3 regions of the Enterobacter sp. PL_is379 genome follow, and region 3 is predicted to be linked to each of the others. Evidence: predicted binding sites of a transcription regulator. Region 3 holds the regulator's gene; each other region holds the start of a gene.

What was found. The regulator CRP, encoded in region 3, controls carbon source genes, mostly activating them, when cyclic AMP is high. The targets are predictions, from matches to a motif close to ATGTGANNNNNNTCACAT.
Region 1: the regulator CRP is predicted to act here: its motif matches at 1,719-1,736, upstream of aaeR (HTH-type transcriptional activator AaeR).
Region 2: the regulator CRP is predicted to act here: its motif matches at 1,788-1,805, upstream of AC0TOY_RS15815 (PTS sugar transporter subunit IIC).

What each region holds. Positions count from the first base shown of each region.
Region 1 is NZ_JBVPGT010000024.1:36,590-39,824, forward strand. It holds gene AC0TOY_RS05845 (YagU family protein) at 1-555, opposite strand, end outside; gene aaeR (HTH-type transcriptional activator AaeR) at 775-1,701, opposite strand; gene aaeX (p-hydroxybenzoic acid efflux pump operon protein AaeX) at 1,881-2,084, shown strand; gene aaeA (p-hydroxybenzoic acid efflux pump subunit AaeA) at 2,092-3,024, shown strand; gene aaeB (p-hydroxybenzoic acid efflux pump subunit AaeB) at 3,030-3,235, shown strand, end outside.
Region 2 is NZ_JBVPGT010000030.1:344,132-347,366, reverse strand. It holds gene AC0TOY_RS15830 (PTS lactose/cellobiose transporter subunit IIA) at 1-32, opposite strand, end outside; gene AC0TOY_RS15825 (PTS sugar transporter subunit IIC) at 58-1,380, opposite strand; gene AC0TOY_RS15820 (PTS sugar transporter subunit IIB) at 1,395-1,706, opposite strand; gene AC0TOY_RS15815 (PTS sugar transporter subunit IIC) at 1,876-3,147, shown strand.
Region 3 is NZ_JBVPGT010000020.1:22,594-25,828, forward strand. It holds gene AC0TOY_RS02770 (phosphoribulokinase) at 1-87, shown strand, start outside; gene AC0TOY_RS02775 (OsmC family protein) at 154-558, opposite strand; gene crp (cAMP-activated global transcriptional regulator CRP) at 870-1,502, shown strand; gene AC0TOY_RS02785 (YccS/YhfK family putative transporter) at 1,560-3,235, shown strand, end outside.

The sequences.
Region 1 (3,235 bases), on a different contig from region 3:
ATCACGACGAATGATTTCTATCGACCAGAACCAGACCAGATGGCCCACGATCTCTGACACGTGTTCATACCACGGCAGCTCAAATAGCGGTGGCGTCAGCCCCATCAGCGGGAAGGAGATCATATGCACAAAGAGCTGAGCTAACGCACCCGCCAGCAAACCCTGCCAGAGTTTAATTTTCGGGAAGACTTCAGCAACGACACAATACCCGACAGCGAAGACGATTGAGAAAATAATATGCGTCACGCCGACCCAGTTAAATATATGTCCGGCAAATGTATAAACCGCTGCGTTAGGATCAACAACGCCCAGCCAGTCGCGTAAAAATACATAGGGAGGGTTTAAAAAATTACGTGAACAGTCAATCTGGCTTGCGGCTCTTATTAATTGCTCAGGCCCGCATGCGCCGGTAAATAGATCGGTGGGGCTGCGTGGCGGAAGCGGTACTTCGGCTCCCCATTTGACAAACGCGGAGACAATCCCTGCAATTAAACCGACGAATGCGGCGAGCCCATAGCGCCTGCGTGAAGGCGGTGTTTGTTGAAATAGATTCATTTCTTTTCCTTGTTTAATGTCATCCTGCGGAATACATTTTATTATTCATATCAGCAACAAATTAATAACAGTCTGAACAGCAGACTGTTTATAAAGTAAAGGGCGGGCGGCGGCAGTGTCAATTAGCTATTCCTGATAGTGGCGAAGGAATATTCCAGAATGCAAAGGGGTTTTATCCTGGAAATATTCATCGCTCATATACTTTCAGGGATAAATCGATTATTCCTTCCTTCTTCCCCGCATCCCCTGAAACAGCTCCGCCACGTCCACAAAATACTCGGTCAGATAGTTAATACACACCTGTACCTTGAGCGGGAGTTTGTCTTTTTCGGTATACAGGGCGTACACCGGGCGCGGATCGGACTGGTAGCGTGGGAAGAGGATCTCCAGCACGCCGCTGTTGATCTCGTTGATCACCCACATCAGCGGCACGTAGGCGATCCCGGCGCCGGCCACCAGCCAGCGCGAAATGGTCATCGGATCGTTGGTGACAAACCGTCCCTCCGGCAGCAGTCGGGTGGAGATCCCCTCCGGGGCAATCAGCTCAAATTCATTGTCGGGCCGTACGCTGTACTCCAGCCACGAGTGGTTGGTGAGGTCGGCGGGTTTCTCCGGCACACCGTACTGCGCCAGATAGCTTTTCGATGCACAGACCACCATCGGCATGCTGCCCAGCCGACGCGAGAACAGGCTGGAATCCTGCAGCGCGCCGACGCGGATCACCACGTCCAGCCCGTCGGCAATCAGATCCGGCGCCGGGATACCCGTCACCAGATTGACGGTAAGCCCGGGGTACTCTTTCAGCATATCCGCCGTCATGGCAGCGAGAACATTTTGTGCCATAGTTGAAGAACACCCGATGCGCAGCGTGCCGATGGGGGTGTTATTGAAGGCATAAAGCTGTTCGTGAACATCCTGCACTTCAAGCAGCATGCGGCGACAGCCCTGATAGTAAATTTTACCCGCTTCCGTCAGCCCAATGCTGCGGGTGCTGCGGTTGAGCAGCTTGACCTGAAGCTCATCTTCCAGTTTGGACACCGTCTGGCTGATGGATGAGACGCTCATCTGAAGCTGGCGGGCAGCGGCGGTAAACGAGCCCAGTTCAACCACTTTGGCGAAGACCGACATGCGTTTTAAACGTTCCATTGTTCACTCTGGCTTAAAAGTGATTTAGATCACATATTATAGATAACAGCATAACAGTTACGTTAATATATTATTTATTACATAACGGCTGCGCCATTCTCGCCCGGCGTTTCTTGCTCTCCTGCGATGGCGTGCGCTAAAAAATTCTGAAGCCTGCACTCTCTCTAATCAAGGTCAACATGAGTCTGTTTCCCGTTATCGTGGTGTTCGGTCTGTCGTTCCCACCGATATTTTTCGAGCTTCTTTTATCACTGGCGATCTTCTGGCTGGTGCGCAAGGTGCTGGTCCCTACCGGGATCTACGATTTCGTCTGGCACCCTGCATTGTTCAATACCGCGCTGTATTGCTGCCTGTTCTACCTGATATCGCGCATGTTTGTCTGAGGTTGATGTGAAAACGCTAACAAGAAAAATCTCCCGCACTGCCATCACCATGGCGCTGGTTATCCTCGCCTTCATCGCTATTTTCCGCGCCTGGGTCTATTACACCGAATCACCGTGGACGCGTGATGCACGCTTCAGCGCCGATGTGGTGGCGATCGCCCCTGACGTGGCCGGTCTTATCACGGCGGTCAACGTCCACGACAACCAGCTGGTGAAAAAAGATCAGGTTCTGTTCACCATCGACCAGCCTCGTTACCAGAAAGCGCTGGAAGAGGCGGAAGCGGACGTGGCCTATTACCAGGCGCTGGCTGCGGAGAAACGCCGCGAGGCTGGCCGCCGCAATCAGCTGGGCGTTCAGGCAATGTCCCGTGAAGAGATTGACCAGTCCAACAACGTGCTGCAGACCGTGCTCCACCAGCTGGCGAAAGCGCAGGCAACGCGCGATCTGGCGAAGCTTGATCTGGAGCGCACCGTGATCCGTGCGCCGTCGGATGGCTGGGTGACCAACCTGAACGTCTACGCCGGGGAATTCATTACCCGCGGCTCAACCGCCGTGGCGCTGGTTAAACAGAACTCCTTCTACGTGCTCGCCTATATGGAAGAGACCAAGCTGGAGGGTGTACGTCCAGGGTATCGCGCGGAGATCACGCCGCTGGGCAGCAATCGCGTCTTTAAAGGCACCGTCGACAGCGTCGCCGCAGGGGTGACTAACTCCAGCAGCTCTAACGATGCTAAAGGGATGGCGACGGTAGATTCCAACCTCGAGTGGGTGCGTCTGGCCCAGCGCGTGCCGGTGCGCATCCACCTGGACGAGCAGCAGGGAAATCTGTGGCCTGCGGGTACCACGGCGACGGTGGTGATTACCGGTGAAAAAGATCGGGATGCCAGCCAGGACTCGTTCTTCCGTAAAATCGCCCACCGTCTGCGCGAGTTTGGTTAATCGCTATGGGCATCTTTTCCATCGCCAGCCAGCACATTCGCTTCGCCGTGAAGCTGGCGTGCGCCATCGTGCTGGCGCTGTTTGTCGGCTTCCACTTCCAGCTTGAAACCCCTCGCTGGGCGGTGCTGACGGCTGCGATTGTCGCGGCGGGTCCGGCCTTCGCCGCGGGCGGGGAGCCCTATTCTGGCGCGATCCGCTATCGCGGGATGCT
Region 2 (3,235 bases), on a different contig from region 3:
ATGATGCCCATAACTTGTTCTTCTAATTCCATGTTTTTTTTCCTCTATGTTCTACTTTCAGGCGGATTGAGCCGCATCTTCTGCATGTTCAACCGCGTTTTCATGCTCTTGTTCCAGAAGCTGTTTTTCGTAGGCCTTCAGGAAGGGGAAGTACATGACGGCAGATGTCACCATGCATATCAGGCACAGGATCACAGGGCTGAAGCTCCAGTTGGCTGCCCATGATGCGCCAATGGGTGCAGGTGTTGTCCATGGCGTCATCGATACCACACGGCTGACTAAATCGAGATCCAGTGCAAACCATGCAAAGGTGGCATTGACCATCGGGACCAGCACAAACGGCAGGAAAAACAGAGGATTCATAATGATGGGCGCACCAAACAGAATGGGTTCGTTAATGTTAAACACCCCTGGTACCACGCCCATTCGCCCAATAGTCCGCAAATGGATGGCTTTGCTGCGCAGCAAAAGGAAGGCCAGCGGCAGCGTCGAGCCAACACCACCAATTAGCAGGTAATGGTCCCAGAAACCCTGAACGTAAATATGCGGGATAGCTTCACCCGCGGCGATTGCCGCCTGGTTTACGGACAGGTTTGCCATCCAGAAAGGGTTCATAATACCGGTGACGATCAGCGCACCATGGATACCTGCAAACCAGAGCACCTGGCACACAAGCACCGAGAGGAGCACTGCGGGGAGCGTATCTGACGCGGCAACCAGCGGTTTCACCAGCGACATAATCGCTTCGGGAATGATCATCCCCAGTTGCGCTTCAATAAACAGGTTCAGCGGATGCAGCGTGATGACGATTGCCAGTACCGGGATGAGGATCTCAAACGAGCGCGCTACGCCGGTTGGGACCTCCGGCGGCAGGCGGATGGTAATATTATGTCGCTTCAGTAAGGCGTAAAGTTCCGTGGAGTAAATAGCCACCAGAATGGCTGTAAAGATCCCCTGACCGGAGAAGTAGGCCGTTGAAATCTGCCCGTCCTTCAATGGCGCAGCGACAAGCAAAAAGGCCATTAATGAAAGCATCCCGGCGGTAAGTGCGTCGAGATCGTGGTGTTTGGCCAGACTTGCGGCAATCCCGACGGAAATAAAGATTGTCATAATTCCCATGCTGAAGTTAAAGGGCAGCATGAGGGCTTCACGATGCTCAAGCGAGAATTGCAGCCATGCCCGGGCGAAGCCCCAGGACGTGTCGGGCGAGAAGGGGGGGAAGATAAACACCAGCATAAAAGAACCCACGATCATGAACGGCAGAGCGGTAATGAAGCCGTCACGAATGGAGGTGACATATTTTTGCTGGCCGACGGCGCCCGCCATCGGAGTAATTTTCTTTTCGATAATCTGAATTAGTTTTGCGTACAGAGAGCTCATAGGTTTTCCCTTCGTTATTTGTTATCTATCAGGGAGAGGGCGAAATCGAGAACGGCACCCCCTTTTTGCATGCCGTAATCCATCATGTTGATTGGCTCAACGCGGATCCCGTATTTATCGGCTTGTTTCTGAAGATCGCTTTGCATGTACTTCACCTGTGGTCCAAGCAATACCACCTGGTAGTGACCAATCTGCTCGGCAAATTCGGCAACGCCATACGCTTTGATTTCTGCTTCCAGGCCACGCTTGTGCGCTTCATCGACCATTTTTTTCACCAGCAGGCTGGTAGACATTCCGGCAGAACAACACAACATGATTTTTTTCATAACGTCTCCTTTGAATTTATGGCTGGAATATAGTTACCACGGAACAAAACGGAAAGCGCTTTCCGTTTATGGATAAGGTAATTGTGACCACGATCACTTGAGAGCACCTTTCACTTTGTATGAATGTGCGCGATCATCCCTGCTATTCACGAACTACTAAGGTCGAGTTATGAACATTCATTTGATGAATGTTGCTGTGGATTTGATAGAGCAACGCCTCACACCAGTAGCGAATATAATCACTAAGAATCAACACATTACAGCGATGCGAGACGGTTTTACTCTTGCGATGCCTTTTGTCATCGTGGGAAGTCTGATGGTGCCAATGCTGTTTCCACCGTTCGCCATTTCAAGCGCCTCGAGATTGGGATCTTTTTATCTGCTGCTGCGTCCGATGCTGTTACCAACCTTTGAACTGACGCTCGGCCTGGTGGCGCTGATTGTTGCATTCGGTGCAAGTGCCAGCCTTGCCAAGCAATATCAATTACCGGAACGGCTGTGCGGGCTCACCGGATGTCTCGCCTTTCTGCTGTTTATCGGCTTTCGGGATAATGGTGCGACGAATGTGTTTCTGGGAGGGATGGGGCTCTTTACTGCCCTCATTTCAAGCGCATATTCGATTGAAATAATAAGGCTTTTTTATAAGAGAGGATGGTGTATTCGTTTGCCGGAGGAGGTGCCGGTGATGACACGAAATGGCTTCCAGCTGCTGATGCCGCTGCTGGTGATTATGCTCTCCATCAGCGTGATGAATGCCGTGATGCTGCACACGACCGGACAAATTTTGCCGCAACTGATTGGGGAAGCATTACGTCCACTTATCGTGGCGTCGGATACTCTTACGGCGGTGCTTATCTCCTTGTTTCTGTGTAATCTTTTATGGTTTGTTGGTATACACGGTGCCCTGATCATAACGGGTATCATGAACCCGTTCTGGCTCACCTATCTGTTTGAAAATCAGCGAGCCCTGGCTGCTGGGGAGGCTGTGCTACCCCATATTTATCTCCAGGGGTTCTGGGATTTTTATCTGTTGATTGGCGGTATCGGCTCAACGTTGCCACTGGTGTTTATGGCAATGCGAAGCCGCTCAAGGCAGTTGAAGAGTGTGGGAAAGATTGGTCTTTTGCCTTCTCTGTTCAACATTAATGAGCCAATATTGTTTGGCTTCCCCGTCATCATGAACCCGGTTTTTTTACTGCCCTTTGTTTTTGTTCCGTTGATAAATGCCTGTATAGCCTGGTATTTGACGCAAATGGGTATCCTCGACAGGGCCGTTGCAATGCTGCCATGGTCAATGCCCTCACCGCTGGGTGCAGCATGGTCGGCCAACGGTAGCTGGAAGAATATGTGTATGTGCCTGTTTGCCTTTTTCAACGCATGGATGCTTTATCGTCCATTCTTTAAGGTTCACGAACGCCAGCTGATGCAGCTGGAAAAATAACGCTCCTCTTTCTGTTTCTGCCCATTTCTCGTGGGCAGAAGCTTAATTCGTGACCTTAATCACAAAAATATTCTCAAATATCTCAAAT
Region 3 (3,235 bases):
GTGCCGGGCGGAAAAATGGGGCTGGCGATGGAGCTCATCATGACGCCGCTGGTGGAGCGACTGATGGAAGGGAAGCAGATTGCGTGAACATGTTCCCTCTCCCTGTGGGAGAGGGTTAGGGTGAGGGCATCAACACGCACGATGCCCCAATAATTAAGCCTCGACCACTTCATACGAATGCGTGATTTTTACCGCTTTCTCCAGCATTAACGCCACAGAGCAGTACTTCTCCGCAGACAGGTCCACCGCACGCGAGACCGCTGCGTCCTTCAACTCTTTACCGGTGACCACAAAGTGCAGATTAATATGGGTGAACAGGCGTGGCGCCTCTTCGCGACGTTCTGACGTGAGTTTAACCTCACAATCCGTCACGTCATGACGACCTTTTTGCAGAATCGACACCACGTCAATAGCGCTGCATCCTCCTGCCGCCATCAGCACCATTTCCATTGGGCTGGGCGCTTTATCGCCGGAGTTACCGTCCATCAAAATCTGGTGCCCTGACGCGGATTCGCCCAGGAACGTTAAACCTTCAACCCACTTCACGCGCGCTTGCATATTCTTAAACTCCAACGTTGCATTTTTGGTGACAGATTACGCGTGCGTTACATTTCTCGCAATGGAAGGCGACCTGCATCATGCTGAAGCGAGACACCAGGAGACACGCGGCGAAAGCTATGCTAAAACACTCAGGATGCTACAGTAATACATTGACGTTACACATGTATGCAGAGGACATCAAACTTTACTGGCTGCGAAACGTTACGGTAGCCGACTTCCCAGGGTATGGGTAAGAATTCGATTGCAACCCCAGAGTCCGGATGCATCTGATGACTCTGGTGACAGCTTATAACAGAGGATAACAGCGCATGGTGCTTGGCAAACCGCAAACAGACCCGACTCTCGAATGGTTCTTGTCTCATTGCCACATTCATAAGTACCCATCGAAGAGCACGCTGATTCACCAGGGTGAAAAAGCGGAAACGTTGTATTACATCGTTAAAGGCTCGGTGGCAGTGCTGATCAAAGATGAAGAAGGGAAAGAGATGATCCTTTCTTATCTGAACCAGGGCGATTTCATCGGTGAACTGGGCCTGTTTGAAGAGGGCCAGGAACGTAGCGCCTGGGTTCGTGCAAAGACAGCATGTGAAGTGGCTGAAATTTCTTACAAGAAGTTCCGTCAGCTGATTCAGGTTAACCCTGACATCCTGATGCGTCTTTCTTCCCAGATGGCGCGCCGTCTGCAGGTCACCTCAGAGAAAGTGGGCAACCTCGCCTTCCTGGACGTTACCGGCCGTATCGCACAGACCCTGCTGAACCTCGCGAAACAGCCAGACGCCATGACCCACCCGGACGGCATGCAAATTAAAATTACCCGTCAGGAAATTGGTCAGATCGTCGGTTGCTCCCGTGAGACTGTGGGCCGTATCCTGAAAATGCTGGAAGATCAAAACCTGATCTCCGCCCACGGTAAAACCATCGTGGTCTACGGAACGCGTTAATTCCGCTTAAACGGCGTGCCATCGCAAGGTGTCACGCCGTTTTTGTCTCTATTCCCCATGTGGCGCAGGCTGATCTATCACCCGGAAGTTAACTACGCACTGCGACAAACGCTGGTGTTGTGTCTTCCTGTGGCCATAGGCCTGATCCTCGGGCATCTTCAGCAAGGCCTGCTGTTTTCCCTTGTACCCGCCTGCTGCAACATTGCTGGTCTGGACACGCCGCATAAGCGCTTTTTCAAACGCCTGATTATCGGCGGCTGCCTGTTTGCGGGCTGTAGCCTCGCCGTACAGCTTTTACTGGCTCGTGATATTCCGCTGCCGCTGATCCTGACCGTGCTGGCGATGACCCTCGGCGTCACGGCGGAAATCAGTTCGCTGCACGCCCGCCTGCTTCCCGCGTCGCTGATTGCGGCCATTTTCACGCTGAGCCTCGCCGGGAATATGCCGGTGTGGGAGCCGCTGCTGATCTACGCCCTGGGGACATTATGGTACGGCCTGTTTAACTGGTTCTGGTTCTGGCTGTGGCGGGAGCAGCCGCTGCGTGAATCCCTGAGCCTGCTCTATGTGCAGCTTGCGGATTACTGCGAAGCCAAATACACCCTGCTGACCCAGCATACCGATCCGGAAAAATCCTTACCGCCCCTGCTGACGCGCCAGCAGAAGGTGGTGGATCTGATAAGCCAGTGCTATCAGCAGCTTCATATGCTCGCCGCCAACAAGAACCACGAGTACAAACGGCTGCTGCGCACCTTCCAGGTCGGGCTGGATCTGCAGGAGCATATCTCCGTTAGCCTGCACCACCCGCAGGAGGTGCAAAAGCTGGTCGAGCGCAGCCACGCCGAAGCGGTGATCCGCTGGAACGCGCAGACGGTGTCCGCACGCCTGCGCGTGCTGGCCGATGATATTCTCTATCACCGCTACCCGACGCGCTTTAACATGGATAAGCAGCTGGGCGCGCTGGAGAAAATCGCTCGTCAGCATCCGGATAACCCCGTCGGCCAGTTTGCCGCCTGGCACTTCAGCCGTATCGCCCGCGTGTTGCGCACGCAGCGCCCGCTTTATCCCCGCGACCTGATGGCGGATAAGCAGAAACGGCTGCCGCTATTGCCCGCGCTCAAAAGCTATCTTTCTCTTAAATCGTCCGCCCTGCGCAACGCCGCACGAATTAGCGTGATGCTCAGTACCGCCAGCCTGATGGGCATGGCGCTGCATCTGCCGAAACCCTACTGGATCTTAATGACCGTGCTGTTTGTCACCCAGAACGGCTACGGCGCCACGCGGGTGCGTATTCTGCATCGGGCGGGCGGCACCATGGCCGGGCTGATCATCGCGGGCGTGACGCTGCACTTCCACGTGCCGGAAGGCTATACTCTGGCAGGCATGCTGGCGATCACGCTGGTGAGCTACCTGATTATCCGCAAAAACTACGGCTGGGCGATGGTGGGGTTTACGGTGACGGCGGTATACACCCTGCAGCTGCTCACGCTCAATGGCGAACAGTTTATTGTCGCCAGGCTGATTGATACCCTGATCGGCTGCCTGATTGCCTTTGGCGGCATGGTCTGGCTGTGGCCGCAGTGGCAAAGTGGACTGCTGCGCCAGAACGCCCACGACGCGCTGGAAGCCGACCAGCAGGCCATTCGCCTGATCCTGAGCGACGACCCGCAGCCCTCCCCGCTGGCGTATCAGCGCATGAAGGTCAACCAGGCGCACAACGCCCTGTTCAACTCGCT